2 regions of the Mycolicibacterium fluoranthenivorans genome follow, and region 2 is predicted to be linked to the other one. Evidence: riboswitches for the same ligand, from Rfam matches in the RefSeq annotation. Region 2 holds a riboswitch; the other holds the start of a gene.
The links. Region 2 has a riboswitch for glycine ahead of gcvP (aminomethyl-transferring glycine dehydrogenase). Riboswitches for the same ligand answer to the same signal wherever they lie in the genome.
Positions count from the first base shown of each region.

Region 1: linked by a shared signal. The riboswitch ahead of FHU31_RS27755 (L-serine ammonia-lyase) and the one ahead of gcvP (aminomethyl-transferring glycine dehydrogenase) in region 2 are both predicted to bind glycine.

Region 1 covers NZ_JAANOW010000004.1:252,476-263,704, reverse strand. The annotation lists gene FHU31_RS27770 (fasciclin domain-containing protein) at 1-269, opposite strand, end outside; gene FHU31_RS27765 (MFS transporter) at 449-1,720, opposite strand; gene FHU31_RS27760 (GlxA family transcriptional regulator) at 1,802-2,758, shown strand; gene FHU31_RS27755 (L-serine ammonia-lyase) at 2,769-4,154, opposite strand; glycine riboswitch at 4,356-4,446, opposite strand; gene FHU31_RS27750 (gamma carbonic anhydrase family protein) at 4,558-5,079, shown strand; gene FHU31_RS27745 (SDR family NAD(P)-dependent oxidoreductase) at 5,338-6,471, shown strand; gene FHU31_RS27740 (CPBP family intramembrane glutamic endopeptidase) at 6,468-7,142, shown strand; gene tet(V) (tetracycline efflux MFS transporter Tet(V)) at 7,157-8,419, opposite strand; gene FHU31_RS27730 (enoyl-CoA hydratase) at 8,477-9,271, opposite strand; gene FHU31_RS27725 (CaiB/BaiF CoA transferase family protein) at 9,394-10,476, shown strand; gene FHU31_RS27720 (3-hydroxyacyl-CoA dehydrogenase) at 10,515-11,229, shown strand, end outside.
Region 2 covers NZ_JAANOW010000001.1:3,506,711-3,517,939, reverse strand. The annotation lists gene FHU31_RS17095 (bifunctional nuclease family protein) at 1-82, shown strand, start outside; gene FHU31_RS17090 (YeeE/YedE thiosulfate transporter family protein) at 69-1,355, opposite strand; gene FHU31_RS17085 (MerR family transcriptional regulator) at 1,690-2,322, shown strand; glycine riboswitch at 2,336-2,434, shown strand; glycine riboswitch at 2,435-2,532, shown strand; gene gcvP (aminomethyl-transferring glycine dehydrogenase) at 2,585-5,407, shown strand; gene FHU31_RS17075 (alpha/beta fold hydrolase) at 5,448-6,314, shown strand; gene FHU31_RS17070 (vWA domain-containing protein) at 6,311-8,281, opposite strand; gene FHU31_RS17065 (malate synthase G) at 8,365-10,575, opposite strand; gene FHU31_RS17060 (alpha/beta hydrolase) at 10,669-11,229, opposite strand, start outside.

The sequences.
Region 1 (11,229 bases), on a different contig from region 2:
GGATTCAGCTGTCCGGAGACGGCCTGACTGAAGGTGGAGATCTCCGGGATCGCCGCCAGCGCAGCGGACGACCCCTCCTTGGCCAGGCTTTCCAGCGAGCCGGGGCCTGAGGTGACGGACTTGATGCCCGCGTCGCAGGCGGGTCCCTGCGGAGTGGGAATCGGAGCCGTCGGGGTGGTCGTGTCGGCATGCGCCGTCACCGCGGCGGACAGGGCGATCGCCGCGGATGCGACGACACCACCGATGAGTTTGCCTGTGCGTGCTTGCACGTGAGTTCCTCCATCTCGTGCCTGGTTCGGATGCGTGAAGCTGGGCGGCGAGGATGGGCGGGGACGTGGTACGCACGGGGCGTGCGTCATCAGCTAACCGATCCATCCAAGCCTCGGCGTCCCCGCGGCGCCGTTTGCATGCTATTCGTCCCGGCTGGAGGAACAAAAACGAAGACAGCTCAGTGCTGGTCGATTCGGGTGCGGCGGACCGCCCCGCAAAGTCCTGCGGCGATGAGGCACAACCCGGCTGCGAGATAAAACGCCAGGTCATAGGTGCCCTGCAGGTCCCGGATCCACCCGGCGCCGGCCGCCGCGACGGCCGCGCCCAATTGATGGGACGCGAACACCCAGCCGAACACCACGGGGGTGCGGGCACCGAAGTACTCCCGGCAGAGCACGATCGTCGGCGGCACGGTGGCCACCCAGTCCAGCCCGTAGAAGATGACGAACACCCAGGTGCTCGGTTCGGCGTGGGGGGACAGCAGCGACGGCAGCAGTACCAGCGACAACCCGCGCCCGGTGTAGTAGACGACCAGTAGCAGCCGGGGGTCGACCCGGTCGGTGAGCCAGCCGGAGAACACGGTGCCCAACACGTCGAGCACGCCGATGGTCGCCAGCAGGCCCGCGGCCACCGTCGTGGGCATGCCGTGATCGTTGGCGGCCGGGATGAAATGGGTGCCGATCAGGCCGTTGGTGGTCATCCCGCAGATCGCGAAGCTGGCGGCGAGCAGCCAGAACGCCCGGGAGCGCAGCCCGATCCGCAGCCCCTCGAACGCCGCGGCGAACGTGCCGGTGGGGAGCACCTCGGGTTTGCGTGCACCGGAATCAAAGGGGTCGGCGCCATAGGCCGTCAGCCCCAGGTCCTGGGGGTAGTTACGCATGAACACCGCGACCAGCGGTACCACCGCGATCGCGGCCGCGGCGACGATGAGCGACGCCCAGCGCCAGCCGTGGTGGGTGGTCACCGCGGCCACCACCGGCAGGAATACGAGCTGACCGGTGGCGCTGGCCGCTGTCAGCACACCGGTGACCAGTCCGCGCCGAGCCTCGAACCAGCGCGTGGCGATGGTCGCGACGAAACCCATCGAGATGGCGCCGGTGCCCAACCCGACGAGCACGCCCCACAACAGCACCAACTGCCAGCTGGCCGTCATGAGCACGCTGAGCGCCGAGCCGGCCGCGATCAAGGTGAGGGCCCCGGTGAGCACCGGGCGCACGCCGAAGCGGTCCATCAGGGCCGCGGCGAACGGGGCGGTGAGACCGTAGAGCGTCATGTTGACCGCCATCGCCGCACCGACCGTGCCGTGACTCCAGCCGAATTCGTGATGCAGCGGGTTCATCATCACCCCGGGCACCGACCGGAAGGCCGCCGCGCCGAGGATCGCGACGAAACTGACCGCGGCGACCACCCAGGCCCAATGCAGGCGTGTTCGCGTACCGAGAAGTGTCACCGGCTCACTGTCGCGGAATTCGGGCCGCCCGCCTAGTGGCACAAACGACATGATCCATCAAAAACATGCCAGACTGGCGTGATGCATCGTGTCGCCGTCCTGCTGTTGGCGCCCGTGGTGGGTTTCGACGCCACCATCGCGCCGACCCTGTTCGGGACGGCGGCGGGCGGCGACGGTGAGCCCCTGTACGAGGTGACGACGTGTGCCGTCGAACCGGGGCCCGTCGCGTCGACCAACGGCTTCGCGATCGTGCCCACCGCCGGCCCGGAGGCGCTGGACACCGCCGACACCGTCGTCATCCCCGGCACGCGTTACCCGCCGGCGCGAACCGGCCGCGGCGTCGAGGACGCCGTGGCCGCCGCGTTCGCTCGGATCCGGCCCGGCGCCCGCGTGGTGTCGATCTGCACCGGCGCGTTCGTGCTGGCCGCGGTGGGCCGGCTGGACGGCCGGACCGTGACGACCCACTGGAAGTACGCCGACACCCTGCGTGAGCTCTACCCGGCAGTCCGGGTGGACGAGAACGTGCTGTTCGTCGATGACGGTGACGTGCTCACCTCGGCCGGGCTGGCCGCGGGAATCGACTTGTGCCTGCACATCATTCGGTGTGATCACGGTGTGCAGGTGGCCACCGCGGTCGCCCGCCACTGCGTGGTGCCACCGTGGCGGGAAGGCGGCCAAGCGCAGTTCATCGACAGGCAGGTGCCGGCGGGGGACCACGCCGCCACGGCGGCCACCCGGGCCTGGGCGCTGGCGCACCTCACCGAAGAACTCACCGTGCACACCCTGGCCGAGCATGCCCATATGAGCCTGCGGACGTTCAACCGCCGGTTCCGTGCGGAGACCGGCGAGGCGCCGGGCAGCTGGATCCGGCAGCGCCGTATCGATCGGGCCCGGGAACTGCTGGAGTCCAGGGATATTCCGGTCGACGAGGTGGCCCGGCTGTCGGGGCTGGGCACCGGCGGCAACCTGCGTCACCATCTGCGCCGCGGGATGGGGATGTCCCCGTCGAGCTACCGCAAGGTGTACCAGGGCGCCTGAATGCGGTGCCTCAGCATTCGACGACGTTGACCCCCACGTTGATGGCCAGCCCGCCGGTCGAGGTCTCCTTGTACTTGGCGTGCATATCCGCGCCGGTGGTGCGCATGGTCTCGATGACCTGATCGAGGCTGACCCGGTGGCTGCCGTCGCCGCGCAACGCCATCCGGGCGGCGTTGATCGCCTTGCCCGCCGAGATGGCATTGCGTTCGATGCAGGGGATCTGAACCAGCCCGGCGATCGGATCGCAGGTCAGTCCGAGGCTGTGTTCCATGGCGATCTCGGCCGCGTTCTCCACCTGGTGCGTGGTGCCGCCGAGGATCTCGGCCAGTCCCGCAGCGGCCATGGCTGCCGCCGACCCGACCTCGCCCTGGCACCCGACCTCGGCGCCGGAGATCGACGCGCGCTCCTTGAACAGCGATCCGATGGCAGCCGCGGTGAGCAGGAACCGTACCGCGGTGTCGTCCGGGTCAGCCGTCCCGGCGCGGGTGTAATGGGTGGCGTAGTGCAGCACGGCGGGGATGATGCCGGCAGCTCCGTTGGTCGGAGCCGTGACGATGCGGCCGCCGGAAGCGTTCTCCTCGTTGACCGCCAGCGCGATCAGATTCACCCAGTCTTCGGCGAATTCGGCTGTGCGCTCTGGATCTTCGGCGCTGAGACTGTGGTACCAGGCCTTGGCCCGCCGCCGCACCTCTAGAACTCCGGGCAGTACGCCGTCGCGGGCGATGCCGTTGCGTGCACTCTCGACCATGACATCGCGCAGGTGCAGCAGGCTCGTCCGGACCTCCCCCGCGGAGCGGCAACACTGTTCGTTGCTCATGGCGACCTCGCTGATGGTGAGTCCCTTGTGTGCACAGAGTTCGAGCAGTTCGCGACCCGAGGCGTACGGCAACGGGGTGGCGCAGTGGTGGTCCGTGCCGGCATCGGGGCAGTCCTCGGTGACGACGAACCCGCCTCCGATGGAGTAATAGGTCTGGGTGGACAGCACCTCGCCGCGGGAATTGAAGGCACTCAACGTCATTGCGTTGGGATGGCGCGGCAGGACCGTCGAGGCGCGCAGAATCATCGCGCCCTCGGTCAGGGGCACCGGCGTGTCCCCGCCGATCCGCGTGGTGCCGGTGGCGGCGATCTCGGCGAGACGGCGTTCCTTATCCTCGGTGGTGACGTCTTCGGGCCGGCAGCCTTCGAGCCCGAGCAGAATCGCCGATTGGGTGCCGTGGCCGGCGCCGGTGGCCGCCAGGGAGCCGTACAACTCCACGCTGATCCGGGTGAGGTCGCGCAACCGGTCGCCGGCGCGCAGGGTTTCGACGAACCGGGCGGCGGCACGCATCGGGCCGACGGTGTGCGAACTCGACGGGCCGATACCAACGGAGAACAATTCGAATGCGCTGACCACCATGGCAATTACCGGCTGCGGTCGGTGGGTGTAACGGACAACGGGCGACTCCATCTCGGCTGAGCCCGGAGCCAAACCGGGCCGGTGGCGCCCTCCCCACTCTGTCCTGAAACCTGAGAGTCTGCGGTTCCGCGTCGTCCCGCGGATCCTCTACACCTTCGGTAAGGCCGTTCCCATGAGGTGACGCCTTGTCTCCAGAGTTGCCTCGACGCTGCGGTACTGGTGCCTGAGAGATTCCCGGGGAGGATATTGCTCCTACGGCGCCTCGTGAACGAGGTTCTCCCACAACGTGTCGACGGCTATTCGATTGTGGTGAGCAGAGAATCTACCCACTCACGCGTCGGATGTCACGCCGAGATCGGACTCCTGCCGCGCTCGTGCGGGAACTCTGATTACGATGACGCCCATGCCTGAAGCGCTGATCATTCCTATTCGCGGGCGTGCCCCGCAGCTGCACGCCGAGTCCTGGGTGGCGCCCAACGCCACCTTGATCGGCCCGGTGACGCTGGCCGCCCGCGTGAGTGTCTGGTACAACGCCACCTTGCGCGCCGAGTTCGAGCCCATCGAGATCGGCGAGGGCAGCAACATCCAAGACGGTGTGACCGTCCACGTCGATCCGGGTTTCCCGGTGCACGTCGGCGCGGGTGTCACGGTCGGCCACAATGCGGTGCTGCACGGCTGCACCGTCGAGGACGACGTGCTCGTCGGGATGGGCGCCATCGTGCTGAACGGGGCGGTCGTGGGTGCGGGGTCGCTGGTGGCGGCCGGCGCGGTGGTGCCCCAGGGGGCGGTGATTCCGCCACGGTCGCTGGTCGCGGGCGTGCCGGGGAAGGTGCGCCGCAGCCTCGGCGATGAGGAGGTCGCCGGCAATCGGTTCAACGCCGAGTCTTATCAGGGGCTCATCGACCTGCACCGCGGGCAGGGTTGACCCGAAGGCGAACGCCGACAACGCTTCCCACTGAGGTTTCCCTCGAAGGCGGTACGTTCCCGCGACGGTGGGGTGTGAAGGGCGGCCCACACGGGCGTCCGGATCAGCGGGCACGCCCTGTCGTCCGCCTGGTGTGACGAGCAACTCCCTGGCGTGTAGCACCCTGTCGATCAGGGTATGGACCACCGCGTGCAGTGATAGGACTAGCGGTGGTCAGGAGGCTTCGGTGATGATGTCGAACGCATGCGTGGGATGCGGATGACCGCGCGCGTCCTCGTCACCGGGGCTACGGGATATATCGGATCACGACTGGTCGCCGAACTGCTCTCGGCGGGCCACGACGTGGTGGTGACCAGCCGGACGCCGGAGCGTCTGACCGCTTTCGGGTGGTATCGCGATGTCACGGCGGTATCCCTGGATGCGAACGACCCCGATTCGGTGGCAACGCTTTTCGCGCGGTGCGGACATGTGGATGCCGTCTACTACCTGGTGCACGGGATCGGTGAGACGGACTTCAGGACCACCGACAACGAGGGCGCCCGCCGGTTTGCGCTGGCCGCTGCCGAGGCGGGCGTCGGCCGCATCATCTACCTCGGCGGTTTCGTGCCCGCCGACGACGTGTTGTCCGAACATCTGGCCGGCCGAGCCGAAGTGGCTCAGGCGCTCGCGGTTGCCGGCGGTGCCGAACTGGTGTGGCTCGGTGCGGCGCTGATCATCGGTGCGGGGTCGACGTCGTTCGAGATCCTGCGCTATGTCGCCGAACGCTTCCCGGTGCTGCCGCAACCGTCCTGGCTGTCCAACCCCATCGACCCCATTTCCATCCGCGATGTGCTGCACTACCTCATGGCCGCCGTGGACAGCGAGTTGGTGCCCGCCGGGGCGTACGACATCAGTGGACCGCAGACGACCAGCTACCGGGATCTGCTGGCGGCCTACGCCCGGCTGTCCGGAATACGGCAGTGGACCGTGCCCGCGCCGGGCGTGCCGACCGTGGTGGCGTCGAAGGTGTCCGCTGTGGCGCTTCCGGTTCCCGGTGCGCTCACCGCCGATTTGACTGCGTCACTGGATCACCCGATGACCGCGGCGGGGGAGGGGTTACGTAATCTGGTGCCCGCCCCGGCCGGCGGTCTGCTGACGGTGAACACGGCGATCACCCGCTCGCTGCATACGCCCGAGCGGGTCCCGGTCACCGATCTGGCCGATCCGCACCACCTCGCCGATACCGACCCGTCCTGGGCCGGCGGCGACATGTCGCGCATCCGTCAGCTCACCCCTTCGATCGCCCGGCCCGCGCTCGCGCTGCTCGCGCTGTTACCCGGTCCGGCCACCGCCACGCTGCGTACCGGGATCGATATTCTGGCCGAGCTGATCCCGCGGGGGCATCGCCGATGATCCCGCCACCGTGGCGCGCCGCTGCGCCTGCCGTCGAGGAAGCCCGAAAAGTGGTGTTGCGCAGACGGATCACCGTCGTCGCGGTGTTGGTGATGGGGGCGGCGCTGCAGGCGTACTCGCTGAGCAGGCACCCGGGGGACAGCTCCTTCTATGTCTTCACCCTCATCATGGCCGTGGTCTGGTCGGCGGGGGCCGTCCTGTCCGGGCCATTGCACCTGGGCCGGCTGCCCGGCAGTGCGCGCCGGCCCGTCCTGCTCGGAATCGGGGTGGGAATCGGGCTGGGCGCGGTGTTCGTCATCGGCGGCCTGATCGCGCGGCTCATCCCACCGGTGCGCGAATATGTCACCGCCGTCCTGCAATTCGCCGATCAGGGTGCACTTGCGCTGGTCGTTTTCATCACCGTGGTCAACGGCTTGGCCGAGGAGCTGTTCTTCCGTGGCGCGCTGTACAGCGCGCTCGGCGGCCGCCGGCCCGTCCCGGTGTCGACGGCGATCTATTTCGGCGTGGTGATGGCGGCGGGCAACCCGATGCTCGGGTTCGCCGCGATCCTGCTCGGCACCGTCTGTGCGCTGTTGCGCCGCGCGACCGGCGGGGTGCTGGCGCCCATGCTCACCCATTTCTTCTGGGGTCTGGTGATGGTGCTGGCCCTGCCGCCGATCTTCGGTCTCTGACCGGCGCGGTCACATCAGGAATTCAGCGGATGCGCCACCTCGTCGCGCGGCATCCGGGCTGCCAGCCAGGCGATCAGACCCAGCACCGCCGGAATGGTGCCGGCCGCCAGGAAGATGGTCTGCACCGCGAACACTTTGGACAGCGGCCCGGCCACGGCCATCGACACCGGCATGAAGACCAGCGAGACGAAGAAGTCCAGGCTGGAAACCCGGCCCAGCATCGCCGGGGGAACCCTGCGCTGGAGCAGCGTCCCCCAGATGACGGTGGCCGCGGTGCTGGTCATGCCCACCACGAAGGCGGCCGCCGCCATCACCGCGAACGACGCCGTGTAGCCGATCGCGACCAGCGGCAGATTGCCCAGTCCCCAGCACATCACCATGACCGTGAGATAGCGCCGCGGCAGGCGCACCGACGAGATCGCGATCGCACCGACCGCCCCGCCGAGGCCGAACGCTGCCAGCACGAAACCGAAGATCCGCTCACCGTGTGCGAAGCGCGCATTCGTGATGAACGGCAGCAGCACTTCCAGTGGACCGATGATGAGCAGGACGAAACCGCTCGCGAACAGCAAGGTCGCGAGCAGCCACGGGGTGCGCACCATGAACCGGAAGCCGTCCCGGAGATCGGCCAGCGGATGCGTGCTCGGACGTTCGGCCGGAACTGCTTGGGCCACCGGCCTGGTCGCGATGAGCAGGATCAAGCCGGTGCCGTAGAGAATGGCGACGGCCACGGCACCCAGCGACGGGAAGGTGGCGCCGATCAGCATGCCGGCCACCGCCGGACCGACGGCCTGCTGCATGGTGGGCCGGAGCATGCCCTCGATTCCGTTGGCGGCCAGCAGTTGTTCTGGCGGGAGCAGCCGCGGCAGGTAGGCGCTGTATGCCGGGAAGAAGAATGCGGCGCCCACGCCGAGGGCGGTGGCGCCCACGGCCATGTGCCACAACCGCAGCTGGCCGGTGAGGCCGAGTACCGCCACCGCCGTGGCCACGGCGGTGTTGACCGATTCGACGGCGATGATGATGGCGCGCTGCGGCAGACGGTCCGCGGCGATGCCGCCGACCAGGACGAACGCGATCAAGCCTGCGCTCAAGCAGGTTGCCACCAGGGACAGCGCGGTGGGGTCGTTGTCCAGCGCGATGACCTGCAGCGCCATCACCACCGTCCACATGCCGGAGGCGAAGATGGACAGCGCGACGGCGCCGATCAACAGGCGGTACTCCCGGTGTCGCAACGGTGCGAGTACCCGCCAGCGCGGTCGCTCCAATTGCGTGGTCACATCACCGATGGTGACCGATCGGGGTTGGTCGAAGCCACCGAATTATTCGGCGCAGGATCACGTATCGGTGAAGGTGGCCTTGCGGTGCTCCTGGAAGGCTCTGGTGCCCTCCCGGAAATCGTCGGAGGTCAGCAGGACCAGCTGACCCTCGCGTTCGCGCTCGAGTGCGGCCTCGAGTTCGGTGAGGGTGGCATCGTTGATGGCCTGCTTGGTCTTACGTAGCGACACGGCCGGGCCGGTGGCCAAGGTGTCGATCACCTTGGCCACGGCGGCGTCCAAGTCCTCGGCGGCGTGCACCGTGGTGACCAGACCCCAGTCGTAGGCCTCGGCCGCGGTGATGCGCTCGGCCAGCAGTGCCATCCGCTGCGCGCGGATGCGCCCGACGGCCGCCGCGATCAAGGCGGAGGCGCCGCCGTCGGGCATCAGTCCGATCTTGGTGAAGGCCAGCATGAAAAAGGCCTTCTCCGAAGCCAATACGATATCGGCGGCGAGCGCCAGCGAGACGCCGACGCCGGCGGCCGGGCCCTGCACCACGGCGACGACGGGTTTGGGCAGCGCGACGATGGACCGCACCGCGCGGTTGGCGGCGTCGAGCACCTCCTCCGGTCCGTTGACGGACTTGGCCGAGACATCCTCGGCGCTGATACCGGCGCCGGAGCTGAAACCGCGGCCCGCGCCGGCCAACTTCACGACGCGGACCGCGGGGTCTGTGGCGGCCCGCTCGAGGGCTTCGGCGACACCGGTCAGCATGGCTTCGGACAGCGAGTTCAGCGTGTCGGGACGATTGAGGGTCACCGACAGCACCCCGTCGTCGAGCTCGACGAGCAGGGAATCGATGCTGGCATATGTCATGAGATGCGCCCTCACGGTTGGCTGGGTGGCCCACGGCCGGTCGACTTGGTTATACAAGTAAGCTATGTCGGCGGTCAACTAACTCGTACTCGACGAGAAACTCAACGACGAAGGACGGCGGTATGACGGGACCACTGCACGGATTGCGGGTTGTCGAATTGGCCGGTATCGGCCCCGGCCCGCACGCGGCGATGATTCTGGGCGATCTGGGCGCAGACGTGGTGCGGGTGGACCGCCCGACGGCGTCGAACAGCCCCGCCAAAGATGCCATGCTGCGCAACCGGCGCAGCGTCACCGCCGATCTGAAATCCGCTGAGGGCAAACAGTTCGTGCTCGATTTGGTGGCCAAGGCCGATGTGTTGATCGAGGGTTTCCGGCCCGGTGTCACCGAACGGCTCGGCCTCGGGCCCGAGGATTGCGCGAAGGTCAACGAGAAGCTGGTCTACGCCCGGATGACGGGGTGGGGGCAGGACGGCCCGCGGGCACTGCAGGCCGGTCACGACATCAACTACATCTCCCTCAACGGTGTGCTGCACGCGATCGGGCGCAAGGGCGAGAAGCCGGTGCCGCCGCTGAACCTGGCCGGTGATTTCGGTGGCGGGTCGATGTTCCTGCTGCTGGGTATCCTCTCGGCGCTCTTCGAACGTCAGACCTCGGGCAAGGGGCAGGTGGTCGATGCGGCCATGATCGACGGCTCCAGCGTGCTGATCCAGATGATGTGGTCGTTCCGGTCGCAGGGCCTGTGGTCGGACGAGCGTGGCACCAACATGCTCGACACCGGCGCTCCCTATTACGACACCTATGAGACCGCCGACGGCAAGCATTTCGCGATCGGTGCCATCGAACCGCAGTTCTACGCCGAGCTGCTGGCCAAGCTGGGGCTGGACCAAGCGGAGCTGCCCGGCCAGAACGACATGGCCCGCTGGGAAGAGCTGCGGACCACCTTCACCGAGGTGTTCAAGACCAAGACGCGCGACGAGTGGGCGCAGATCTTCGCGGGTTCGGATGCCTGCGCCACACCGGTGCTGGCGTTCGGCGAGGTGCTCACCGAACCGCATGTGGCCGAGCGCGACACCTTCTACGAGACGGGTAGCGGCCTGCAGCCGATGCCCGCCCCGAGGTTCTCCCGCAGCCGGCCGGGGCAGCCCACGCGGCCCCCGGTGGTCGGCGCCGACAACGACACGATTCTCACCGACTGGGCCTAGAGCCCGGCAACGACCCCGATAGGAAGGAAGCACGGCACGTGGAAATCAAGGATTCGGTAGCAGTTGTCACCGGCGGGGCCTCGGGCCTCGGCCTGGCGACCACCAAGCGACTGCTCGACGCCGGCGCGTCGGTCGTCGTCATCGACCTCAAGGGCGAGGAAGCGGTCGCCGAGCTGGGTGAGCGCGCCAAGTTCGTCGCCGCCAACGTCACCGACGAGGACGCGGTCAGCAAGGCCCTGGATGTGGCCGAGTCGCTCGGCCCGGTGCGCATCAACGTCAACTGCGCCGGTATCGGCAACGCCATCAAGACCCTCGGTAAGGAAGGCCCGTTCCCGCTGGACGGCTTCCGCAAGGTGGTGGAGGTCAACCTGATCGGCACCTTCAACGTGCTGCGGCTGGCCGCCGAGCGCATCGCCAAGACGGAGCCGCTCAAGAACGAGGAACGTGGCGTCATCATCAACACCGCCTCGGTCGCGGCGTTCGACGGCCAGATCGGCCAGGCGGCCTACTCGGCGTCCAAGGGCGGCGTCGTCGGGATGACCCTGCCGATCGCGCGCGATCTGTCGCGCAGCCTGATCCGGGTCTGCACCATCGCCCCGGGTCTGTTCAAGACGCCGCTGCTGGGCTCACTGCCGGAGGAGGCGCAGCGCTCCCTCGGCCAGCAGGTGCCGCACCCGGCGCGGCTGGGCGATCCGGACGAGTACGGCGCGCTGGCGGTGCACATCGTCGAGAACCCGATGCTCAACGGCGAGG
Region 2 (11,229 bases):
CGGCGCGGTGCGCGAGGACGAGGTCGAGAAGTTCAAGGAGTTCCTCGACAGCGTGTCGCCCGACGACTTCAAGGCCACCTAGGAGTCACCTGAGACCCGGTCGTGCTGCCCACGGCGTGGTCGTCTGTCTCCGGGGTGATGGACCAGTCTGCATTCCGGTAGACAAGTCGGGCGGTGATGACCATCGCCGCGAGCATCGAGGCGGTGAACAGCCAGGCGCTCACCGACAGTTGGATACCGCCGCTGAGGGTGTGTCCGCTCGTGCATCCCCCGGCCATCCTGGCGCCGAACAGCGTCAGGAACGAGCCGATGAACACCGCGACCGCTCGCTTGGTACGCCCCGGCCCGAAACGGTGTCGCCAGGACGGCGGAACGACCGGACGGAACGCGGTGAACCGGCCGCTGAGGAACCTGGCCGTGAGGAAGGCTCCGATCAGAACTCCGAGGTCGCTGAGCGGTTCCCAGCCGATACTGCGGATCACCTGGTGTGAGTACGCGAAGTGGGGCATGAACAGCTCGCCGACCACCCACGAGTAGGTGGTGGACTGGCCGAACGGCTGGCGCAGAAATATCGACAACACCACAAGTGCGGCCACGCCCGTGGCGACCACGGCGATCGTGCGGGTGAAGAACGCGGGGTGTGCGACCTGAGCGCGGTAGATCCGCTCGAACCACGGCCTACGACGGCCCGGCCGTTCTTTCGTGCCCTCGTAGAGATAGGCGATGGTGTCGCGCATCATGCGGCGTTCGAATTCGGAGGGCGTCGCCCCGCCGAGCTCACGAAGGCAACACCGCTCGCCCCCGCGAAACCGCGGCAAATACTTCAGCAGGATGAAGGCCAGCGCCGCGTAGCCGATCGCGATCGCCAGCATTCGCCCCGGAGTCTGCGCGTTCAGGTATCCGCCCGCGACCAGGCCGCCGTAGTTCGCGGTCGTCGTCAGCCACTGGCCGACCGGTGTTCCGAACAGCCCCGTCCACGCCGCCGCTCCGAGCAAGCCGCCGGGGATCGCGGCCAGCGCGTCTCGACGGCCTTCACCCAAGGCGATCAGCGCGGTGCCCGGGAAGTATCCGCTGATCGCCGCTCCGGTGCCGAACAGCACGCCACCTGCGATGACACCGAAGACGTAGAGCGGCTTCGGCGCGAAGTGCATGGGCACTCCCAATGCGTGCAGGCCGTAGAGCACTACCGCGCCCACCGCCGTGACGAACAAGAAGCAGCCCAGTAACAACCGGTCGACCAAGCGGGCAGCGCGAATGACGGTCTCAGGGTTACCGATTCCCCAGAGCCCGGCGACCATGCCGAAGGCGGCTCCGATCGGTAGAGCAACCCCGAGAGGCGCAGTGACCCCGCTCATGGCCGGACGCCGAACGCCGCCGACGGTGCGTGGTGCAGGAAAACGGCCATATCTCCGTGATACCCCGCCGGGTATCACGGTGTCACTGTGACGTAGCCCCGGGCCGTCGCCCGCTAAGTCGGTGAGGCACATGCGAGTCGCCCAGATCACGGATACGTCTCGTGACGTCGACACGCGGGGCGTGTGTGGGCCGACTGTGAAACGGGCAGCCATACTTTGACACGACGAGCAGTGACAGGAGCGTGTTGAGCGTATGCTCGACACATTCGAAACTGGGCAAACGTGACGCTGTGCAGGTCATGGGGCCGGAATCGATCGGCGGAGAGGATGGATTGTGGGCGACACGCCACGCACGCCACATCAGGGGGAGTTGGATCTGTCCACCAGTGGCGACCCCGTGCCGGCGGTGAGCGGCAGCGTCAGCGAGCCCGTGCAGGGTGGCTTGTTCCCGGACGATTCGGTACCGGATGAGCTGGTCGGCTACCGCGGTCCGAGCGCCTGCCAGATCGCGGGTATCACCTACCGCCAGCTCGACTACTGGGCCCGCACCTCGCTGGTGGTGCCCTCCATCCGCGGTGCGGCCGGTTCCGGCAGCCAGCGGCTGTACTCCTTCAAGGACATCTTGGTCCTGAAGATCGTCAAGCGCCTGCTCGACACCGGCATCTCCCTGCACAACATCCGCGTCGCGGTCGATCATCTGCGTCAGCGCGGTGTGCAGGACCTGGCCAACATCACGCTGTTCTCCGACGGCACCACCGTCTACGAGTGCACCTCCGCCGAAGAGGTCGTCGACCTCCTCCAAGGCGGTCAGGGTGTGTTCGGTATCGCGGTCTCGGGTGCCATGCGGGAACTGACCGGCGCCATCGCCGACTTCCCGGGCGAACGCGCCGACGGCGGCGAGTCGATCGCCGCCCCCGAGGACGAACTCGCTTCCCGGCGAAAGAGCCGCGACCGCAAGATCGGCTAAGCTGTCGGGGCATCGCCCTTGTGCGGGAGAGTTCCGTGACGGCCAGTCACGGACGCCGAAGGAGCAATACCTCTCCGTCAACCTCTCAGGCACCCCGGACCGCGCATGGCCCCGATGCCTCTGGAAAGTGGTGCGTCCTGCGCATCCGCCCATGGGGAAAGGCAGCGAGCCGCCGCCGAATCTCTCAGGCGCCCCGACAGAGGGAGAGGACGCGGTTTTACGCGCCCGCCCGCGCCCTCGACCCAGGGGAGATCTCGTGTCTATCGACCACTTCGGCTTCGCCGATCGCCATATCGGACCCGACGCCGCCGCCATCGCCACGATGCTGCAGGTCATCGGTGTCGACTCCCTGGACGAACTCGCCGCCTTGGCGCTGCCGGCGGGCATTCTCGACGCGGTGACCGCAGACGGGCTGGCGCCGGGGCTGGATCAGCTACCCGCACCCGCCAGCGAGGAGGAGTCGCTGGCCGAACTGCGCGCGCTGGCCGACTCCAATACCGTGGCCGTGTCGATGATCGGGCAGGGCTACTTCGACACCTTCACCCCACCGGTGTTGCGCCGCAACATTCTTGAGAACCCCGCCTGGTACACCGCGTACACGCCGTATCAGCCGGAGATCAGTCAGGGCCGCCTCGAAGCACTGCTCAACTTCCAGACCATGGTCAGCGATCTGACCGGGCTGGACGTGGCGAACGCGTCGATGCTCGACGAGGGCACCGCCGCCGCCGAGGCCATGACGCTGATGCACCGCGCGGTGAAAGGCTCGGCCACCCGACTTCTGGTCGATGCCGACGTCTACCCGCAGACCGCGGCGGTGCTGGCCACCCGCGCCCGGCCGCTCGGCATCGAGATCGTCACCGCCGACCTGCAGCACGGTCTGCCCGACGGCGATTTCTTCGGTGTCATCGTGCAGCAGCCGGGGGCCAGCGGCGTGCTCCGGGACTGGACCGCACTGGTGACCGAGGCCCACGACCGTGGCGCCCTGGTCGCGGTCGGAGCCGATCTGCTGGCGCTCACCCTGATCGCCCCGCCCGGCGAGATCGGCGCTGACGTCGCCTTCGGCACCACCCAGCGATTCGGGGTGCCGATGGGCTTCGGCGGCCCGCACGCCGGTTATCTCGCGGTGCACACCAAGCACGCCCGCCAGCTGCCCGGGCGCCTCGTCGGGGTCTCGCAGGACGCGGACGGGAACGCGGCATATCGGCTGTCCCTGCAGACCCGCGAGCAGCACATCCGCCGGGACAAGGCCACCAGCAACATCTGTACCGCTCAGGTGTTGCTGGCGGTGATGGCCGCCATGTATGCCAGCTACCACGGCGCCGACGGGCTCACCGCCATCGCGCGCCGCGTGCACAGCCGGGCCGCCGCGATCGCCGCCGGCCTGGGCGAGGCGCTGGTGCACCCGGACTTCTTCGACACCGTGCTGGCCCGGGTGCCGGGCCGCGCCGACGAGATCGTGGCCGCGGCCAAGGGCAGAGGGATCAATCTGTGGCGGGTGGACGCCGACCACGTGTCGGTCGCCTGCGACGAGGTCACCACCGAGGCGCACGTCGCCGCGGTGCTGGAATCATTCGGCGTGCCGGCCGCCGAGCCCGGCGCAGCCGATATCGCCACCCGCACGACGGAATTCCTGACCCACCCGGCCTTCACGACATACCGCACCGAGACGGCGATGATGCGCTACCTGCGCAGCCTCGCCGACAAGGACCTGGCCCTGGATCGCACCATGATCCCGCTCGGCTCGTGCACCATGAAGCTCAACGCGACCGCGGAGATGGAACCCATCACCTGGCCGGAATTCGCACGCCAGCATCCCTTTTCGCCGGCGTCGGACACCCCCGGTCTGCGTCGGCTGATCGCCGATCTGCAGGACTGGCTCACGGCGGTCACCGGCTACGACGAGATCTCGTTGCAGCCCAATGCCGGGTCGCAGGGGGAGTACGCCGGCCTGTTGGCCATCCAGGCCTATCACGCCGAGCGGGGCCAGGGCCAGCGCGACGTGTGCCTCATCCCGTCCAGTGCGCACGGTACGAACGCGGCCTCGGCGGCGCTCGCGGGTATGCGGGTGGTGGTGGTGGCCTGCCGCGGCAACGGTGACGTGGACCTCGACGATCTGCGCGCCAAGATCGCCCAACACGCGGAAAACCTTGCCGCCCTGATGATCACGTACCCCTCGACGCACGGCGTGTACGAGCACGATGTGGCCGAGATCTGCGCGGCCACCCATGACGCCGGCGGCCAGGTGTACATCGACGGCGCGAACCTCAACGCCCTGGTCGGGTTGGCCCGGCCGGGCAGGTTCGGCGGCGATGTCAGTCATCTCAACCTGCACAAGACGTTCTGCATCCCGCACGGCGGCGGGGGCCCCGGAGTGGGGCCGGTGGCGGTGCGCGCGCACCTGGCGCCGTACCTGCCCGGGCACCCCTTGGCTGCCGAGCTCGGTGACGAGCTGACGGTGTCGGCGGCACCGTACGGGTCGGCCTCGATCCTGCCGATCACCTGGGCCTACATCCGAATGATGGGTGGTGTGGGCCTGCGCAAGGCCTCGCTGACCGCGATCGCCTCGGCCAACTACATCGCCCGCCGGCTCGACGAGTACTACCCGGTGCTCTACACCGGGGAGAACGGCATGGTGGCCCACGAGTGCATCCTGGATCTCACCACGATCACCAAGACCACCGGCGTCACCGTCGACGATGTGGCGAAGCGGTTGGCGGACTTCGGTTTCCACGCGCCGACCATGAGCTTCCCGGTCGCCGGGACGCTGATGGTGGAGCCCACCGAGAGCGAGAACCTGGCCGAGGTGGACGCCTTCTGCGACGCCATGATCGCCATCCGCGCCGAGATCGACAAGGTCGGTTCGGGGGTGTGGCCCGCGGACGACAACCCGCTGCGCGGCGCCCCGCACACCGCGGAATGCCTGCTCACCGAGCAGTGGTCGCACCCGTACACCAGGGAACAGGCGGCCTACCCGCTCGGTAAGGGCTTCCGGCCCAAGGTGTGGCCGCCGGTGCGGCGCATCGATGCCGCCTACGGTGACCGCAACCTGGTGTGTTCCTGCCCGCCCGTCGAGGCGTTCGCCTAACCTGAGGCGGCGAGCGTAGCGACGGGAGGACGGATACCGCATGTTGTCGCCGACCGTCGCCGCGTGGCGCGATGGGGGCCGGTCGCTGGACACCCCGGCCGGCCGGATCTTCGTCCGATCGGCTCCCGGTGCCGGCCCGACCGTCCTGCTGCTGCACGGTTTTCCGTCCAGCTCGTTCGACTACCGGGAGGTCGTCGGGCACCTCGGCGACCGGGCTTGGGTGACGCTGGACTTTCTCGGGTTCGGTCTGTCGGACAAGCCGCACCCGCATCGCTACTCGTTGTTCGAGCAGGCCGACCTGGTCGAGCGGGTCGTCGCGGCGACCACGACCGGTCCGGTGGTGCTGATCGCCCACGATATGGGCACCTCGGTGGCCACCGAACTGCTGGCCCGCGACCTGGAGGGGGCGCTGCCGTTCGATCTGCAGCGCGCGGTGCTCACCAACGGCAGCGTCATCCTCGACCGCGCCAGCCTGCGTCCGGCCCAGAAACTGTTGCGTGGTCCATTGGGGCCGTTGGTGTCCCGGCTGACCAACCGGTCCGGTTTCACCCGTGGTTTCGCCCGGCTGTTCAGCGCGGCCCATCCGCTGAGCCCCGATGAGGCCCGGGCGCAATGGGAACTGTTGTCCTACAAGGACGGTCACCGCATCGCACATCTGCTCTGCGCCTACCTCGACGAGCGGGTGCGATACGCCCGGCGCTGGCACGGCGCAGTGGCCGACTGGCCGAAACCGCTGAGTTTCCTCTGGGGTCTGCAGGACCCGGTGGCCACCGTCAATGTGCTCGACGGCCTGCGCGAGCTGCGGCCCGCCGCGCGGGTCACCGAACTGCCCGGTGTGGGGCATTACCCACAGGTCGAGGTGCCGGAGTTGTTCGCCCGCAGCGCACTCGACCTGCTGGCTCCCTAGCCCAGGGCCGAGGCGACCGCGGCCGCCAGCTCGGGGCCGACGGAGTTGGGCACGTTCTGATACTGGCCACCGCTGGCCTGGGCGACGGCCTCCCAGGTGGCGCGATCGGAGTCGGAGCCGAAATCGATGACGTTTACCGCGACCGGCCGAGCCGGGTTGGCGGCGCCCTTGATGTAGTCCACCAAACCAGAGCCGTCCAGACTCTGGTCGGTGTGCGGTCCGGCGGTGATCACCAGGACCGAATTGGGCTGGCCGTCCCGGAACGCGGACAGCGCCTCCCCGTAGACCAGGCGCAGCGTGGTGAACGACACCGCGCCGCCACCGGATGCCGTCTGCCCGTCCAGGCTGGATTTGAGGACGGCCGAGCGGGGCTGGCCGCCGACGGGGTCAGCGAGAGGTCCGGTACTGACTTCCGACCGGCCCGCCACGCCGTCGAAGGTCCACAAGCCGACGGCCGAGCCGGCGGGCAGCGCCTGCAGTCGCGCATCGAGTGCGGTGGTCACATTGGCCAGCCTGCTCTTGCCGCCCTCGTCGGTGTTCATCGACTGGTCCAGCATGATCGTCACGGTCTGGCCCTGGGCAGGTGCGCTGATGCCGGCAGCCATGGTGGCCCGGGTTTCGTTGTCGCCGACCGACAGCGGCTGGGCCATCGGCGCGAAATCGGTCACCGGGCTCTGCGGGGCCGCTGCGCCCTCGGCGCGGAAACCGGCCTTGGCGAACTCGGCCAGTTGGTCCGGTTTGCGCATGAACCGGTCGAATTCGCTGGCCGCGCTGATCTGCTCCTGCGACAACCAGTCACCGCCGAGCAGCACCGCCGGATAATCCGCGACTGCCGCCGGTCCCGGGGGTGTCCAGGAGCCGAGCTTCTGGGCCGCGTCGGGCAGGTCGGCGCCGCGCTTGAACAACTGCTGTTCGGTGGTGACCACGGCGTGCACGGGGGCAGCGGCCGGGTCGGCGGCGTTCACGAGCGCATCCAACGCGGTGGTGGCATTCGTGTCGGCGAGCTTGGGCTGACCGGCGAGCAGGGTGTGCACCGCACCCACCCCCGCGGTGGCCGGCGCACCCTGCGGTGCCGAGGCGGCCGCGACGGCTTCCGCGGCCAGATAGGTCGCATCGGCGTCGCCCGTCAGCGGAAGCGCCAACTTGAGTGCCCCCCACCCGGGCAGGTTCAGATCGTCCAGCCCGGACGGGTTGTTCTGCAGTGCCGGAAGCGTCGACCAGTTCTGCTGGGACAGGGCCGCTTTGAGTTCCGGCCGGATCGCCAGCAGGACGGGGGAGCTGACCAGCGGGCGGCTGTTGCTCACCGTCTTGGCCCCGGCCGCACTCTCCAGCCGGGCCTCCGATACCGAGCTGGCCGGGATCCACAAGGCCGGGCGCTCGCCGAGGTCGCCGGGCCACTGCCCGACGAAGCCGTTGATCACGGCGTCGGAATCGGCCGGCTGCACCGCGACCTTCACGCATTTGTCGCCCACCGGGTCGGCGGTCTTGCTGTAGGTGTCGGCCAGCGTGCGCACCTGATCGGCGATCGTGGGATCGGCCAGTACCGCGACGGTGACCTCACCCTCCACGCACCGGGCCGCGGCCTGCTGGCTGCGGCTGGACAGCGCGTCGCCGAAGAAGCGCCACAGGATGAAGGCACCGACCACCACGACGACGGCGACCAGGGCGGCGATCACGGCCGGGCTCACCTTGCGCCGGCCGGGGGTGATGGCCCGGTGGCTACCGGTCCATTCGCCGGAGTCCCAGGTGCGCTGTGAGCCCGTCGTCGTCAGCGCCCGGGTGGGTGGCTCGTCGGGCTCGCCCTGGCTCCCGGCGAAGAAGCCGTCACCCGGGGCAGCACCGCCGGCCTCGTCCTGGTACCCGCGCAGTGGTGACGCGTCAGGCTCGACGGGTCCGGAGTCCCGCCGGCCGGGGTCCTGGTAGTCGTCGGCGGAATCGTCCGGTCCGGGAATGCTGTGCCTGCCCATCCCTCACCTTTGTACTCGTCGTGTCGATCGGCTACCCGTCGCTTCGCTCGCCCCGAAGATCTTCCGGGGCAGCCGCTTTCGAGTTACGAAGTGGCGGCGCGGGCTTTGAACTCCCGGCGGCGCCGGTGCAGGATCGGTTCGGTGTAGCCGTTGGGCTGCTGGCAGCCGGACAGCACGAGCTCCTGAGCGGCCTGGAAAGCAATACTGGCATCCGGGTCCGGAGCCATCGGCAGGTAGTCGGCGTCACCGGAGTTCTGCTCGTCGACGATGGCGGCCATCCGGCGCAGGCTGGCCTTGACATCCTCTTCGGTGATGACACCGTGGCGCAACCAGTTGGCCAGCAACTGGCTGGAGATGCGCAGCGTGGCGCGGTCCTCCATCAGCGCGACGTTGTGGATATCGGGCACCTTGGAGCAGCCGACGCCGGCGTCGATCCAGCGCACCACGTAGCCGAGGATGGACTGGCAGTTGTTGTCGACCTCCTCGCGGATCTCCTCCGGGGCCCAGGCCAGCTCGCCGGACAGCGGGATGGTCAGCAGCTCATCGATGGTGGCGCGGGTCTTGCCCTTGAGCTCGGCCTGTACCGCGTAGACGTCCACCTCGTGGTAGTGCATGGCGTGCAGGGTGGCCGCGGTCGGGGAGGGCACCCACGCCGTGGTCGCGCCCGCCTTGGGCTGGCCGATCTTCTGCTCGACCATATCGGCCATCAGGTCGGTCATCGCCCACATACCCTTGCCGATCTGGGCCCGGCCGGACAGCCCGGTGGCCAGGCCGGTGTCGACGTTGGCGTCCTCGTAGGCCTTGATCCACGGCTGGGACTTCATGGCGCCCTTGCGGATCATCGGGCCGGCCTCCATCGAGGTGTGGATCTCGTCGCCGGTGCGGTCCAGGAAACCGGTGTTGATGAACACCACCCGGTTGGCGGCCGCCTGGATACACGCCTTGAGGTTGAGCGTCGTGCGGCGTTCCTCGTCCATGATGCCCACTTTGAGGGTGGCCTGCGGCAGGCCCAGCACGTCCTCGACGCGGCTGAACAGCTCACAGGTGAACGCGACCTCGTCCGGCCCGTGCATCTTGGGCTTGACGATGTACACCGAGCCGGTGCGGCTGTTCTTGTGGGGACCGTTGGCGCCGTCGTTCTCCGAGCCGTCCTTCAGGCCGTGGATGGCGATCAGACCGGTGAACAACGCGTCCTGGATGCCTTCGGGGATCTCGTTGCCCTCGGCATCCACGATCGCGTCATTGGTCATCAGGTGGCCCACGTTGCGAACGAACAGCAGGCTGCGCCCGGGCAGCGACAACTCGCCGGCACCGTCGGGGCGGGTGAAGGTGCGGTCCGGGTTCAGCACGCGGGTGAAGGACTTGCCGCCCTTGCTCACCTCTTCGGCCAGGTCGCCGCGATTGAGCCCCAGCCAGTTGCGGTACCCGAGCACCTTGTCGTCGGCGTCGACGGCGGCCACCGAGTCCTCGAAGTCCATGATCGTGGTGATCGCCGACTCCAGCACGACATCCTTGATGCCGGCCGCATCGGTGGAGCCGACGGGCGATTCGGGGTCCACCAGGATCTCGATGTGCAGGCCGTGGTTGACCAGCAGCACCGACCAGGACGGCGAACCCAGGTCACCGGTGTAGCCGACGAACTGGTCGGCGTTGGCCAGGCCGACCGAGAGGCCGTCGCCGAGGGTCGCCTCGAGCTGGTGCTCGTCGTCGATCTTGAGTCCCGTGATCTCCGACCACGAGCCCGACGCCAGCGGCACGGCCTGATCGAGGAAGTTGCGGGCGTAGGCGATGACCTTGTCACCGCGAACGCGGTTGTAACCGGTGCCCTTCTCGGCGCCGTCGTCCTCACTGATCACATCGGTGCCGTACAGCGCGTCGTACAGCGAGCCCCAGCGGGCATTGGCGGCGTTCAGCGCGAACCGGGCGTTGAGGATCGGCACCACCAGCTGCGGGCCGGCGGTGCTGGTGATCTCGGTGTCCACCCCGGAGGTGGTGATGGTGAAGTCCGCGGGTTCGGGCTGCAGATAACCGATTTCGGCGAGGAAAGCCTTGTAGCCGGCGGCGTCGAACTCGCCGATCAGCCGGGCGCGGTGCCACTTGTCGATCTGCGCCTGCAGGTCGTCGCGACGGGCCAGCAGATCCTGGTTCTTGGGCGCCAGATCGGTGACGACCTTGTCGACACCGGCCCAGAAGCTGTCGGGATCTACTCCGGTGCCGGGCAGCGCCTCGTTGGTGATGAAATCGTGCAGCACCTTGGCAACCCGAAGATTCCCGACGGTCACGCGCTCGGTCATATTTCCTCCCTTAAACGTCGATCGAGTTTACCCGTGAGTAACCGCACCCAAAGAAGCAGGACCTGCGTTGAGTCCGCGGTCACACCGCCGGCGTCATCGCGGTGCACCGGGGAGGGCGACCGCAGGAACGTCCGGCGTTCCCAGCCGGCCGGCCAGCCAGGGCAGTGCGTCGGCGAACACCCGGGCCGCGGTCGTGAAGCTGTGACCGCCGTTTCCGGGCACCACGGCGCACTCGATGCCGTAGCCGCCGGCCATCGAGCACAGGTGCTGCGCCACGGCGTCGTGCTCGGTGTCGAGCGAGTCCGGGTCGACGGGAGCGGTCGGCGTGTCCGTCGCCGCAGCCGGGCGGTACGTCGGCTGCCCCGGCCCGGATACCGCGAACCAGGCCGCGACACCGTCGTACGGGCCGTGCCGGGCCATCACCGTCTGCGGATCGAAAGCCAGGTAGGCGTCGAGGTCACTGCCGAACAGCCGCGCGACGGTCTGCGTCTTGGAGCCGGCGTTGGGTCCCAGCTGGCCGTCGATGTCCAGGAACGTGGAGAACATGTCCGGGTGCATCAGCGTCGTGGTCAGCGCGCAGGTGCCCCCGGCGGACCAGCCGGCGAAGCCCCAGTGCGCCGCTTGTGGTCTGGCGCCGAAATGGGCGACGACGTA